One region of the Saccharopolyspora sp. NPDC049357 genome, then DNA from elsewhere that is predicted to be linked to it. Evidence: riboswitches for the same ligand, from Rfam matches in the RefSeq annotation. Region 1 holds a riboswitch; the other holds the start of a gene.
What was found. Region 1 has a riboswitch for S-adenosylmethionine ahead of thrC (threonine synthase). Riboswitches for the same ligand answer to the same signal wherever they lie in the genome.
Positions count from the first base shown of each region.

Region 1 (7,354 bases):
CGTCCTGGCCGCTTTCGCGCACGCCGGTTGGAACTTCTTCGCCAAGCGCGCAGGCTCGTCCGGGGCGGGTTTCGTGTGGCTGACCGCGACCTGCTCGGCGGTGCTGTACCTGCCGGTGGCCGCGGGCGCGCTGCTGGTGACCGGCGCTCCCCCGCTGGGCGCGTGGCTGGTGGGCGTGCTGGTCAGCGCCGTCATCCACCTCGGTTACTTCCTGCTGCTGCAGCACGGCTACGCCGTCGGCGACATGTCCGTGGTGTACCCGCTGGCCAGGGGCACCGGGCCGATGCTGTCGATGCTGGTGGCGGTGCTGGTGCTGCACGAGCGGCCTGGATGGCTCGGGGTGTGCGGCGGTCTTCTGGTGGTCGCCGGAGTCTTCGTGATCGGCCTGTCCGACGGGGTGCCGCGCGCCGGGGCGAACCTCGCCGGAGTCGGGTTCGGACTGCTCACCGGAGCACTGATCGCGACTTACACGGTGTGGGACGCGCACGCGGTGACCGGGCTGGCGCTGTCACCGCTGCTGTTCGACTGGGCCAACAACCTCTCCCGCAGCGCCATGCTCGCGCCCTACGCCGCACGGCGGCGCGATGCGCTCGTCCGGACATGGACCGAACACCGGCGGGAGATCCTCGCCGTCGGGCTGCTGTCTCCCCTGGCCTACATCCTGGTGCTGTTCGCGATGCAGATGGCGCCGGTGAGCCTGGTGGCCCCGGCGCGCGAGCTGAGCATCGTCATCGCCGGGCTGCTGGCCTGGCGGCTGCTCGGCGAGGCGCAACCGGTGCGGCGGATGACCGGTGCGGTCGTGGTGCTCGCCGGAGTGGTGCTGCTCGGCGTGGCGTGATCAGTTGCGCTGGTTGCGCAGCGAGACCAGGCGCAGAACTGTCTTCTCCAGGGCGTAGTCGGCGTCGGCGGCCATGCCCTTCACACCCGCGTTGACCTCGGCGACGACCTGCAGCGCCGCGGCCAGGCTCGTCGGCGTCCAGCCGCGCGACTGCGACTGGGCCTTCTTGACCTTCCAGGCGGGCATGCCGAGATCGCCTGCCAGGCGGTAGGGATCGTTGCGCCCTCCCGCCGCCGCGACGCGGCCGATGGTGCGGACCGAGTCCGCGAGGGCGTCGGCGATGAGCACGTGCGGCACGCCGAGCTGGATCGCCCAGCGCAGCGCCTCCAACGCTCCCGCCCGGTCACCGACCACGGCCTTCTCCGCGACCGCGAACCCCGTCACCTCGGCGCGGCCCCTGTAGTAGCGGCCGACCGCGTCCGCGTCGATCTTGCCGCCCGTGTCGGCCACCAGCTGCGAGGCCGCGGCCGACAGTTCCCGCAGGTCCGAGCCGACCGCCTCGATCAGCGCGCTGACCCCGCCGGAGTCGGATTTGCCGCCCGCGCGGCGGATCTCGTCGCGGACGAACGCCTCGCGGTCGGCGGGCTTGGTGAGCTTCTTGCACTCGGTGACCCGGGCGCCGACCTTCTTCAGCGCGTTGGGCAGTTCCTTGGCGTGCTTGGCCCGCCCGCCACCGTTGTGCAGGACGATCAGGGTCACGCCCTCGGCCGGTTGCTTGGCGTGCAGGAGTAAGGCCTCGGCGATCTCCTTCCCGGCGTCCTGCGCCGATTCGATCGCGAGCACGCGAGCCTCTGCGAACAGCGAGGGACTCAGCATTTCGGCCAGCTCCGGAGGGGTGAGCTCACTCACCTTCACCCGGCTGAAATCGGCCTCCGGATCGGCCGCGCGAGCTGCCCCGACCGCAGCCCACATCGCGCGCTCCACCAGCAGCTCTTCGTCTCCGAGAACCAGGTGCAGCGGGTCCGCGACAACGGTCGGTGAGCTCATGGAGGAATGGTCCCACGGGCCCGCGACAGTCTCGCCATCTGGATGCGCACTGGCCAGAAATGCATTGGTTCAACTAACGTTGCCCTCACAACCGAATAGCTCATCCAGAGGGGCAGAGGGAACGGCCCGTTGAAGCCCCGGCAACCGTTCGTCCGATGCATCGTGCAAAAACCCGCGCGAGGTCACGGACGGAACAGGTGCCAATTCCGACCCGTCCGCGGGACAGATGAGGAGAGGACCTCGCGCGATGACTGCTGCTGCCCCCGCCAACACGACCGCCGGCAAGAAGTTCGATCTCGGCAACGCCGTCGAACTGGTGTCCAAGGAAGAGGGACACCGGCAGCCGCTGGCCCCCGAGTTCGTCTCCCTCGAAGACTTCTCGCCCCTTGAGGTCGCCTACGACTTCGGCAAGATCCGCCGCGAGGAGATCGAGGCCGGTCCGCGTTCGATCTGGCGCTACAAGCAGTTCCTGCCGGTCCCGGGCAACGTCGACCAGATCCCGAACACCGAGCCCGGCTGTACCCGCTTGATCCAGGCGGACAACCTCGCCAAGGCCCTCGGCGTGAAGAAGATCTGGATCAAGGACGACACCGGCAACCCGACGCACTCCTTCAAGGACCGCGTCGTCGCCGTCGCACTGGCCGCCGCCCGCGAGTTCGGGTTCAAGGTGCTGGCCTGCCCGTCGACCGGCAACCTCGCCAACGCCGTGGCCGCCGCCGCTGCCCGCGCCGGCTGGGACTCGGTCGTGCTGGTGCCCAAGACCCTCGAACGCGCCAAGATCCTGATGAGCGCGGTCTACGACGGTTCGCTGCTGGCCGTCGACGGCAACTACGACGACGTCAACCGGCTCGCGACCGAGCTCGCCGGGGAGCACGAGGACTGGGCGTTCGTCAACGTCAACGTCCGGCCCTACTACTCCGAGGGCTCCAAGACCCTGGCCTTCGAGGTCGCCGAGCAGCTGGGTTGGCGCATCCCCGAGCAGATCGTGGTGCCGATCGCCTCCGGCTCGCAGCTGACCAAGGTCTACAAGGGCTTCAACGAGTTCGCCCAGGTCGGCCTGGTCGACGAGAGCCCGGTGAAGATCTTCGGCGCGCAGGCGTCCGGCTGCTCCCCGGTCTCCACCGCCTTCCGCAACGGCCACGACGTGGTGCAGCCGGTCAAGCCGGACACCATCGCCCGCTCGCTGGCCATCGGCGCCCCCGCCGACGGTCCGTACGTGCTCGACATCGTCCGCAAGACCGGCGGTGCCATCGAGGACGTCACCGACGACGAGGTCCGCGCCGGCATTCGCCTGCTGGCCCGCACCGAGGGCATCTTCGCCGAGACCGCCGGTGGCGTGACCGTGGCGACCGCCAAGAAGCTCATCGAGGCCGGCAAGATCGACCCGGACGCCGAGACGGTCCTGCTGATCACCGGTGACGGCCTCAAGACCCTGGACGCCGTCGAAGGCCAGCTCGGCCCGAAGGCCACCGTCGCCCCGAACACCGAGTCGGTGAACCAGGCTCTGGGCCTCTGATTCAGTTGTAGGCGAATCCTCCTCTCTCACAGGTGGGTGGTTGTCCCGGCGGGACGACCACCCACCTTTTTGTCCACTTCGGGCGCTCAGTTGTCGGTGGCGCGCAGCGGGTCTCCACGTGCGACGAAGCGAGGTCCCCGCGGTCCGGGGAGGACCGCGATGTCTCCTTCCTGGTCGGTGCGCAACACCCGGGTGCCCGCGCGGGCCAGCGTGTCGATCACGAACGGGTTCGGGTGCCCGTAGTCGTTGCCCGCGCCGACGCTGATCAGCGCGAGCCTCGGCCGCACCGCGCGCAGGAAGCGCGGTGTCGTGTAGCGGGATCCGTGGTGCGGCACCTTGAGCACGTCCGCACGCAGATCCGCGCCGGAGGACACCAGACGTCCCTGCCCCGGCAGCTCCACGTCACCGGTGAGCAGCACGCGTCCCGCCGGCGTGGTCGCGCGGATCACCAGCGACGAATCGTTGGCGTCGTCGGCGGTCTGCGTGCGGGTCACGCCGGGGTCGGGGGCCAGGACGTCGAGCACGAGGCCGGGCCACGCCAACCGCTGCCCGGCCTGCAGCGTGACGATCGGCGTGCGGTGCGCGCGGGTGTCGCGCACCAGGTCGTCGAAGGCCCACTTCGGTTCGCGCAACGGCCCGATCGCCACCGCGCCGACCGATGCCTCACCCAGCACCGTGCGCAGCCCGCTGACGTGGTCGGCGTGCAGGTGCGTGAGCACCGCCATCGATACCCGGCGAATCCCCAGGCGCCGCAGGCAGTTCGCCGCCCGGCGCGGGTCCGGGCCGGTGTCGACCACGACGGCCTCCTCCGGCCTCCCGGTCGCCAGCACCAGTCCGTCGCCCTGCCCCACGTCGCAGGCCACCACGCTCCAGCCCTGCGCGGGCCAGCCCGGCAGCATGGTGCGCACCGGCAGCACGACCAACGCGCTGAGCAGCACCGCGACCACCGCGAGCAGCCGAATCCTCCTCCCTCGCAACGCGATCAAGCCCACCAGCAGCAGAACCGCCAGCAGCAGTCCACCACCGGTGCCCGTCGGCCAGTCGAACACCGCGCCCGGCACCGCCGAGGCGCGACCGGCGACCAGCAGCACCCACTCCAACTCCGGTCCGGCCAGCACGACGCCGACCGCCGCCGCCCACGCCGACACCGGTGCGAGGACGGTGGCCAGCACGCCGAACACCGTCGCCGGGGCGATCACCGGGGCCGCCAGCAAGTTGGCCGGCACCGCCACCAGGCTCACGCCTCCGGAGATCGCGGCGATCAGCGGCGCGGTGACCACGTGCGCGGCCACCGGAACCGCGATCGCCTCGGCCAGTCCGACCGGCACGCCCCGCGCCCGCAACGCCGCCGCCCACACCGGCGCCAGCAGCACCAAACCCGCCGTGGCCGCGACCGACAGGGCGAACCCCGCGCTGACCGCCAGCTCCGGCAACAGGAGCAGCAGCCCGATCACGCTCGCCGCCAGCGCCGGCAGCGCCGATCGGCGGCGGCCCAGCACCAGCGCGAGCAGCGTGATGGCTCCCATCACCGCGGCGCGCAGCACGCTCGGTTCGGGCCCGGTCAAAGCGACGAACCCGACCAGCGCCGCACCAGCACCCAGCGCGCAGACCACCGGACCCATGCCCAGCAGGCGCAGCAGCACCAGGACCGCGCCGCACACGATCGCCAGGTTCGCCCCTGAGACGGCCGTGAGATGGCTCAGGCCCGCCGTCTCGAACTCCTGCTCCACCTCCGGGTCCAGCCCGCTGGTGTCGCCGACGACCAGTCCGGGCAGCAGCCCGGCCGCTTCCGGCCCCAGGTGCCGTCCGGCGACCTCGCGCAGCCCCGCACGCATGCCCGCGGCCACGCGCTGCCACTCCGGCGGCGCCGCGACCTCACCCGGTGCCCGGTAGACCGGTACCACCGCCACGACGAGCTGTCCGTCGTGCGGCGCTGCCGCCTTGCCTCGGACGGTGAGCCGCTGCCCGGCGATCAGTCCGCGCCACGACTCGGTCGGCACCAGCAGCACCACCGAACCGCCTGCCGCATGACGACGTCCGGCGATCTCGGCTGTCAGCACCTCCGCTCTGGCGAGCGAGCGGTCCTGCGCCCGGCTGGCGCCGAAAGCAGCCCCTCGCAGCGGAGTTGGCGCGGCCGTCAGCTCCACCCGCAAGGCCACCTGCTCACCGGAACCCGTCGCGCGGCGGAGCGGATGTTCCTCGACGTCGTGGGCCCGGATCGCGATGGCGGTCGCCGAGACCGCGGCGAGCAGCAGAACCACCAGCACCGCCTTGGACCCCGTCCGCCGCGCGATCATCAGGACCACCGGGAGCGCCGCCACCAGCGCCGTCACCGCGGCCGGCACCCAGCCCGCCAGCAGACCGAGCAGCGTCACCGCCCAGACCGCCGCTGCCGCCGGGACCAACCGCAGGTCCAGCCGCCGGATCACACCCGCACCAGATCGCGCAGCTTGGACAGCCGAGCCTCGCCGATCCCCCCGACCTCCCGGAGCTGGTCCACCGAGTCGAAGCGGCCGTGTTCGGTGCGCCACTGCAGGATTCGCTCGGCGGTGACCTCGCCGACCCCTGGTAGTCCATCGAGCTGCTCCTTCGTCGCGGTGTTGAGGTTGACCTCGCCGTCGCCGCCCCCACCGGCTCCGGGCTGCCCTGGCTGGGCCTCCGGTGGCACCGGGATGGCGACGTAGAGCTGCTCGCCGTCGGCCAGACGACGGGCGAGGTTGAGTCCGGTCAGGTCGGTGTCGGGAAGCGGCCCGCCCGCAGCCGACACCGCATCGGCGACCCGCGCGCCGGCGTCGACCGTGACCAGGCCGGGGCGCTGGACTCGGCCGACGACGCTGACCACCAGCTCAGCGGGAGCGGCGGCGCTGGTCGACACCGGTGGTGGCGGTGCGGGAAGCGGTGGCGGAGCGGACTCGGCCGTCGGGCGGCCGGACCAGGCGATGACGAGAACGCCGAGCAGCACGAGGGCCGCGACCAACGACAGCGCGAGCACGCCGGCGCGACCGGGGTCCACTCTCGACCTCAGCAGGGGTTCGGGAAGCCAGCGCTCGGCGAATCGCGTCAGCGGCGAACTTCGGCCGCCGCCGGGCGGTTTCACCGAGTAGTGGGGCTCGAGTCGTCGCGTCGGCTCGTCGTGCTCGGCCTCGCGGCGCAGCGTCTGCAGCCGGGACCGGGTGTCGAGGTGCTCGTAGGAGTCGTCGTCAGTGGCGCGGAAGAGCTTGGTGTCGAACATGCAGACGACGTTAGCTCGCGCGAAACCGGCTGCGCACCTTTATTTTTCATGTATCTGACCACTGTGGACCAGCAGTCGACGAGATTCAGCTCGATGGTGTGGAATCCGCACCCCGAAGGGTTTTCACGCGCCGAAACGCCACCCGTTCGGGAGAACCACCACACCCACAGATCCGGGCCCGATGTGCGCCCCGATGACCGCGCCGACCTCCGAGACGACGCATTCCGCCGACTCCCCCAGCTCTGCGGTGAATCGCGCCGCCAGCTCCTCGGCGTGCTCGGCGGCGGCGAGGTGGTGCACCGCGATCGCCGCCGAACCGGAACCGGCCGCGTCCAGCGAGAGGTCGCGAAGCCGCGCCATCGCGCGAGTCGTTGTGCGCACCTTCTCCAGCGCGTCGATGCGCCCGTCGTCGACGTGCAGCAGAGGCTTGATCGACAGCGCCGTGCCCAGCACCGCCGCCGCGGTGCCGATGCGTCCTCCGCGTCGCAGGTACTCCAGCGTCTGCACGGAGAACACGGTGGTCGTGCGCGCGGCCGTCACCGCAGCGGTGTGCTCCACCTCGTCCAGGTCGGCGCCCGCCTGAGCGGCGTCGGCGGCGCCGAGAACGGAGAACCCCAGTCCCATCGCCGCCGACCGCGAGTCCACCACCCGAACCCGGTCCGGGTCGGTTTCGCGCGCGGCCAGCCGAGCGGCGTCCCACGTCCCCGACAGCTGCCGGGACAGGTGCACCGCCACGACCCCCTCGGCGCCGTCGTCCAGCGCCTGCCGATAGGCGCGGGCC
Region 1 is NZ_JBFAQJ010000002.1:197,769-205,122, forward strand. It holds gene AB0J91_RS02625 (EamA family transporter) at 1-838, shown strand, start outside; gene holA (DNA polymerase III subunit delta) at 839-1,825, opposite strand; SAM riboswitch class I at 1,923-2,058, shown strand; gene thrC (threonine synthase) at 2,073-3,341, shown strand; gene AB0J91_RS02640 (DNA internalization-related competence protein ComEC/Rec2) at 3,428-5,770, opposite strand; gene AB0J91_RS02645 (ComEA family DNA-binding protein) at 5,767-6,573, opposite strand; gene AB0J91_RS02650 (DegV family protein) at 6,697-7,354, opposite strand, start outside.

Region 2 (7,354 bases), on a different contig from region 1:
CGGGTCGCGCCCGCAGTGCTCGGCCAGCAGCCGCACCGCTTTCCACGCGAGATTCTCCGGGCCGGTGGGGACCTCGTCCGCTCCCTCGCCCTTGACCTCGATGGCCGGATCGTCCGCCGCCACCACCGTGACGTCGTCGGTCAGCGACAAGGCCTGGAAGACGGTGACCAGCTCGTGGTAGCCGTCCGGACGCGCGTCACCCACCGAGAGGTGGAGGTTCACCTTCGCCGGGACGCGGACGGTGATCGGTGTAGGAACCACGGAGAGCACACCAAGAGCCTACGTGGCCGAAGAACCCCACCGCCCACTTCCCTGCGCACAGCCCCACCCCAACCACAAACCTCCCGGTGACCAGCCCCCGATCCCCACCGGCCGGAACCCCGATCACCCCGGTATTCGGGCACCCGAACACCGGAGTAATCAGGTCCCCGATTGCGGCGGTATTCCGGCCCACGATTACCGGGGTGATCCGGTGTGCCTGGCTACGGCGGGATCGGGTGGGTGAATGCCGGGGTGGTCGGTGTCGACCGGCCCCGGCATTCGTGGCACGCCGTGAGCGTCAGGAGGCGGGGACGACGCCCACTCCGCCCCACTCCTGGGCGATGAAGTCCTTGACCTGCTGGCTGCGCAGCAGCTCGGCGAGCTTGAGCACGCGCGGGTCCTGGGCCAGCGCCGGGCTGGTCACCAGACCGTTGGCGTAGGGGTTGCCCTGCGAGCTCTCCACCAGCAGCGGGTTCGACAGCTTCGCCTTGATCGCGTAGTTGCCGTTGACCACCGCCGCGGCCGCGTCGTCGACCGAACGCGGCAGCTGGTCCGGGGACAGGTCCTTGAGCTGGACGTTCTTCGGGTTCTCCGCGATGGCGGCGTCCAGCCGGGTGCCGACGGCGGCCTCCGGCTTGAGCTTGATCAGACCGCCCTGCTCCAGCAGCTTCAGGCCGCGGAACTGGTTGGCCGGGTCGTTGGACAGCGTCACCGTGGCGCCCGCGGGCAGCTCGGCCAGGGACTTGGCCTGCTTGGAGTAGACGGCCAGCGGCTCCAGGTGCACCGGCTCGATCCAGGTGAACTCGCCGCCGCGCTCCTTGCGGTACTCCTCCAGGTACGGGACGTGCTGGAAGTAGTTCGCGTCCAGCTCACCGTTGGCGACGGCCTCGTTCGGCCGGTTGTAGTCGTCGAACTTCTCGATCTCGATGTCGATCCCGGCCTGCTGGGCCAGGTTGTCGTCGACGTACTGCAGGATCTCGCCGTGCGGCGTCGGGCTGACGCCGATCTTCAGCGGCGCGTTGGGGTCTTCGGCGGCGGAACCACCACCGCAGGCGGCCAGCAGCACCCCGGCCGAGGCGAGCAGTGCGGCGAAGCGCAAACGCATGTCGTGCGTCCTTTCAAACAGCCCGTTTTCAGGCAGGCAGGGTCAACGCACCGTCCTTTTGGGACGGAAGCGCGATGGGTTTTCTCCGCGGGAGGGAGGATTCAGCCGGCGGCGGTGCGCCGGCGATCGACGAGCTTGGCGGTGCGATCGGTGATCAGCTGCATCGCGAAGGCCAGCACCCCCAGCACCACGACCGATCCGTAGAGGAGCCGGTCGTCGTAGCCCTGGTAGCCGTCCTGGATCGCGGTCGTGCCCAGACCTCCGCCGCCGATGGCACCGGCCATCGCGGCGTAGCCGATCAGCGCCACCGCGGTGACGCCGATGGCTCCGACCAGCGCTGCTCGGGCTTCCCCGAGCAGCACCGTGCACACGATCCGCAACCTGCTGGAACCGGTCGTGATCGCGGCTTCCACCACGGTGAAAGCGACCTCGCGCAACGCGTTCTGCGTCAGCCGCGCGAAGAACGGGATCGCACCGATGGTCAGCGGCACGATCACCGCGCTGCTGCCGATCGAGGTCCCGATCAGCAGCCGGGTGAACGACGCCAGCACCACCAGCAGCACCACGAAGGGCACCGAGCGCACCACGTCCACGATCACGCCGAGCACCTTGTTCAGCACCGGTTTCGGGTTCAACCCGACCGGAGAGGTCAGGTGCAGCAGCACACCCAGCGGCAACCCGCCGACCACGGCCAGCACGGTCGCCACCAGCACCATGTAAAGCGTTTGAAGCGTTGCCTCGCCCAGTAGTTCGCCGACCTCCGACCAGGGGGTCACATCAGTCACGCAGCAGCAACTCCGTCAACGCTCACCGGGGCGCGCCGGACGTGCGCGTCCCGCTCGATCATCCACTTCAGCGCCGCCTCGGAACGCTCACCGGTCAGGCCGATCTTGAACTTGGCGACCGGGGTGTCGCCGAGGCGGGTCAGGCCACCGCCCAGGATCGCCAGGTCGACGGCGAACCGGTTGGAGGCCTCGGGGAGCAGCGCTCCCACAGCGGCGAAGCCGACCAGCACGATCTCGGCGACCACGTCGTGGCGGCCCGAAGTCGGGCGCAGCGACTCGGCCTGGTCGGTTTGGGGCAGCAGGGTGCCGCTGACCTTGCTGCCGGGCTCGGCGACGAGGTCCAGGACCTTGCCGTGCTCGACGACCTGGCCGTCTTCCAGCACCGCGACGTCGTCGGCGATCTTGCGCACCACCGCCATGTCGTGGGTGACCACCAGGACGGTGACGCCGAGCTCGGCACGCGCACGGTCGAGCACGGTCAGCACCGAGTCGGTGGTGGACGGGTCCAGCGCGGAGGTCGGCTCGTCGGCCAGCAGCACCGAGGGCTTGGCCGCCAGCGCGCGGGCGACCGCGATGCGCTGGCGCTGACCACCGGAGAGCTGGTCCGGGTAGGCCGCCGCCTTGTCGGTCAGGCCGACGAGGTCGAGGAGTTCACCGACGCGGTTGCGCCGCTGCGGGCCGCCGATGCCTGCGGCCTCCAGCGGGAGCGCGACGTTGCCCGCGGCGGTGCGCTGGCGCAACAGCGAATCACCCTGCGGCACAACGCCGATCTGCCTGCGGGCGGCGCGCAGCGCCTTGCCGTCCAGCGCCACCAGGTCGGTGCCGTCGACGCGGATGGCACCACCGTCGGGCTTCTCCAGCAGCGCGATGCACCGGGCCAGCGTCGACTTCCCCGCTCCGCTCGGTCCGACCACGCCGCACACGGAACCCGCGTTGACCTCCATCGACACGCCGTCGAGGGCGCGGACGGTGCTGCCGTTGTGCTGGAACGACTTGGTCAGGTTCTCGACTGAGATCACGATCTGCTCCACATCAGCTCGCGATGGCCGCGCCCGCGTTCGGGCAGCAGCCATGGGGAACTTCTAAGGGAAAAGGAAGAGAGAGGGAAGGGCCAGGTCACATCTCGCGACGACAGGCGCAGGTCGTGCGCCTTCCGTGGTCGATGAACCGTCGCTGCGTGAGCAGTTCCCTGATGTGGGGTACCCCGAACCGGGCGTTGCCGGTGGCAGGCAGGTTCGCTAACCGCGCGTTGGAATCCACAGCTACTCCATCGGTCCTGGCGTTAGCACCTGCCCGCGAGGGGTGGTTGCTGCGGCGTCAACAAGCCAGGTCTCTCAGCCGCTCGGGATGGATTTCCCGAATAGTAGACCCCATCGACAGGGCCCGACGCAAGCTGATAGCGGTCACTGACCGAAATCGTTTGCCAGATCACATACCGGGTGGAGCGGGAATTTTTCCGCAGCGGGTGGCGTTTTGGTCACCCTCAGTGATGTCGCAGCGCGTGGCCGCAAGCCCCCGGACGAGTGGTTCAGCTGCTCGACCCGGATGACGCGGCCTCCGCGATCCGGGCGAAATCGGCGATCCCCAGCTGCTCTCCGCGCGTCGTCGGATCGACGCCCGCCGCGCGCAGCAGCTCCTCAGCCCGAGCCGCCGAGCCGGCCCAACCCGCCAGCGCGCCCCGCAAGACCTTGCGCCGCTGCGCGAACGCCGCGTCGATGACGCGGAAGACGTCCTCGCGCGCCGCGTTCGACGGCGGATCAACCCGGTGGAAGGCCACGAGCCCGGAATCCACGTTGGGCACCGGCCAGAACACCTTGCGCGGCACCGGACCCGCGCGGCGGACGTCGGCGAACCACGCCGCCTTCGCGCTCGGCACCCCGTAGGTGCGGCTGCCGGGTTCGGCGGCCATCCGCTCGGCGACCTCGGACTGCACCATGACCAAGCCCTTGCGCAACGTCGGGAGCTCGGCCAGCAGGTGCAGCACCACGGGCACGGCGACGTTGTAGGGCAGGTTGGCGACCAGCGCGGTCGGCGGCTTCGCGAAGTCCTCCGCGCGCACCCGCAGGGCGTCGGCGGGCAGCACGGTCAGCCGGTCGGCGAGGCCGGGGGCGAACTCCTGCGCGGTCCGCGGCAGCCTGGCGGCCAGCACCGGGTCGATCTCCACGGCGACGACCTCTCCGGCCACCGGCATGATCGCCAACGTCAGCGAACCGAGCCCGGGACCGACCTCCAGCACGACGTCATCGGCACCGACCTCGGCGACCGAGACGATCCGGCGCACCGTGTTGGGGTCGTGCACGAAGTTCTGGCCGAGCTTCTTGGTCGGCTTGATGTCCAGCTCGGCGGCCAGCCGACGCACGTCGGCCGGGCCGAGCAGCGTCGCCTGCTGGTCGTCCACGGTGCAAGAACCTACCTGCGCCGCTCTCCCCGCGTCTCACCAGGGCGAACAACGCGAGAAGGGCGCCACCGGAATGCAACGGTGGCGCCCTCCGCGTGGAATTTCGAGATCAGTCCAGGCCGAGCTTGGACGAGCAGGACGGCCATGCGCCGTAGCTGCCTCCGCGGGCGTCGCGGACCTTCTCGGCGACCGCGATCTGCTGCTCGCGGCTGGCCTGGTGCGGGTACGGAGCGTACTGGTCGCCGCCGTAGGCGTCCCAGGTGGACTTGTCGAACTGCAGGCCACCGTAGTAACCGTTGCCGCTGTTCATGGCCCAGTTGCCGGTCGCCTCGCACTGGACGAGCTTGTCCCAGACATCGCTGTTCGGCGCGGGCTTGCCACCGACGCGGACGACCTTCTCGACCGGCGCCTTGGTGACCTTCTCGTCGACGACCTCGCGATCCGACTCCTCGCCGTTGCGCGTGGAGATGCGGGTGAACTGGATCTTCTCGCCGGCCTCGCCGGGAGACTCGACCCGCTCCTCGCCCTTGAACATCGAGTTGTCGACGATCTCGCGGACCGGCGGCGGAACCGGCACGGTCACGCTGATCACGGAGCTCTGCAGCCGGTCGATGCGCACCTCGGCGCCGGTGACCAGCTTGGCGTCGGCACCCGGGGTGACCTTGTCGTCCGGACCGAGCTTGAGCTTCCGCTCCTTGACGAGCTCGTCGATGTTGGCGGCGGTGGTGGTCAGCTGCTGCGGCGCACCACTGCCGTCGATGAGCGTGATGTCCTTCTGCGTGCGGACCGACAGCTCCATGCCCTGCTCGGGCACCGGCATGTTGCGGTCCGCGTTGAGGACGGCGCCGTCGGCGTTGACGCCGAGCTGGCGCAGGGCCTGCTCGACGGTCACCGAGCGGACCCACTCCTCGCGGACCTCGCCGTCGACGTTGAGCTTGAGCAGGCGACCGCGGTCGAGGGTGATGGTCTCGCCGTGGCCGACCTCGGCCTGCGGGGAGGGGCTCAGCGCGTCGTGCGCGCCGACGCGGATGCCCTGGTCCTCCAGGACCTCGCCCACGGTGTCGTCGTAGGTGTTGACGGTGCGCGTCTGCCCGTCCACCTCGACGGTGACCGACTTGTCCATCGCGGCGGCGGCGCCACCGGTGCCGGTCAGGCTCAGCAGCACACCGGCGACCGCGCCCTTGAGGAAGCGGCGCTTCCAGACGGTCAGCGCTTCGGTGACCTGCTGCGGCGGGAGAGCGCCCGCCTCGCCCTCGGGCATCGCCTCGAGGAAGTCCATCGGCGGCAGGACGGTCGTCTCGGCGTTGATCAGCCGGATGACCTCGTCGACGTCGATCTCGGCGGTCGCGAGCACGTCCTCGGCGTCGGGGCCGAGCACGTCGTAGACGTCCTGCGGGGTGATCTCGAAAGCACCTGGCGGGAAGCTCGGGTGCTCGTCGGACCACTGGGGGTCCGGGCGGTCGAGCAGGCCTACCGCGGTGTGCTGCTCGGTCGGCTGGACCGGGGTGAACCAGTCAGTCGCCGCGTCAAAGGAATCGGCCCAGTAGCCGTTGTTCCGCGGGGTCGCGAAACCGGCATGGCTGGGCTCGCCACGTCCGTTCACAGGGTCGTTACCTCCCGAAGGCGCAAAGTCGCGACCGCGAAGAACTGAACGTGAGAAGCGTTGGGCGAGTTCATGTTTCTCGCGCAACCCCTCTCGTTCCTCGCGTGCGCACAACCTTCGTGCTTCGTGTCTGTATCCGACTCCCGCAAGCCAATTGCCGCCTAGTCAGCCGCGAGCTCCTTGCGCTCACCGCAGACTTCCCCGACGTACACCGGCGAGACTAACGGGCGTTCCCCATGACTGGTTGTCATCGGTTACGGGGCCGAGACTCTACCGTGATCATGCGAGGCCGCCAAGGACCCGATTCGGACATGTGAGTCCGATTACGCTTGTTTGCCACGCAACCCAACACGATGTGTAGTCAAGATCGGTAAAAATTAGGCCATTCGGGGGGCACCTACAGGATTCGTTAGCAGCCACCCGAGCCGCTTGCGTGACATATAACACGGGCCCGACCAGCGCTGTAACCCATGATCAACGGGGGTGCGGGCCTGCGGAAACGGCCCCGGACAACGGTCCGGCCCGAGCACCAAGCGCGCTCGGGCCGGACCTCCCCTCCCCACGCACGAGGGAAACGAGTTTCCCCCGCGACGATCTTTCGCGTTATTGCGGCGACTTCACGTCATCGCGGCAGTCCCAGCTTCCGCGAGCACGCCGGCCAGGCGCCGTAACCGCCGCGGGCGTCGTGCACGTTCTGCGCGATCTGGATCTGCTGCTCGCGCGACGCGCGATGCGGGTAGCGGTTGAACCGCTCACCGCCGTGAGCCGCCCATGTGCTGCGGCTGAACTGCAGGCCGCCGTAGTAGCCGTTTCCGGTGTTGGCGGCCCAGTTGCCGCCGGACTCGCACCTAGCGAGCCGGTCCCACACCACAGCTCGATCGTCATTCGGGGCTGCCGCGGCGTTCGGGGCCACCGCGACCAGGGCGCTACCGCTGATGGCGACTGCCGCCGCCACGGTCCACTTCGTGAATCTATGCAACTTCACTGCACATCCTCACAACCGATGGTTCCGGTGTGGGAGGACCTCCGCGAGCGAGTTTCCCCGCGGAGTTCGGGGTGTCCCCCCGTTCCGGCTTCCACTGTGGACGGTAGGAGTCGGCGGGCGGACCGCAAGCGGGCGCAGGAGGAGACCTCCTACCAGAAACCGCAGCGTAGGGAACTACAGGGCTGTGATTACCCCTGTCCGAGCCCGAACACTCGCT
Region 2 is NZ_JBFAQJ010000030.1:36,616-43,969, forward strand. It holds gene AB0J91_RS22990 (4-(cytidine 5'-diphospho)-2-C-methyl-D-erythritol kinase) at 1-261, opposite strand, end outside; gene AB0J91_RS22995 (MetQ/NlpA family ABC transporter substrate-binding protein) at 560-1,366, opposite strand; gene AB0J91_RS23000 (ABC transporter permease subunit) at 1,468-2,151, opposite strand; gene AB0J91_RS23005 (methionine ABC transporter ATP-binding protein) at 2,148-3,170, opposite strand; SAM riboswitch class I at 3,416-3,505, opposite strand; gene rsmA (16S rRNA (adenine(1518)-N(6)/adenine(1519)-N(6))-dimethyltransferase RsmA) at 3,680-4,549, opposite strand; gene AB0J91_RS23015 (transglycosylase family protein) at 4,659-6,152, opposite strand; partial or broken gene AB0J91_RS23020 (transglycosylase family protein) at 6,775-7,020, opposite strand; gene AB0J91_RS23025 (TatD family hydrolase) at 7,326-7,354, opposite strand, start outside.
Region 2: another riboswitch for S-adenosylmethionine. It lies ahead of AB0J91_RS23005 (methionine ABC transporter ATP-binding protein); the one in region 1 lies ahead of thrC (threonine synthase).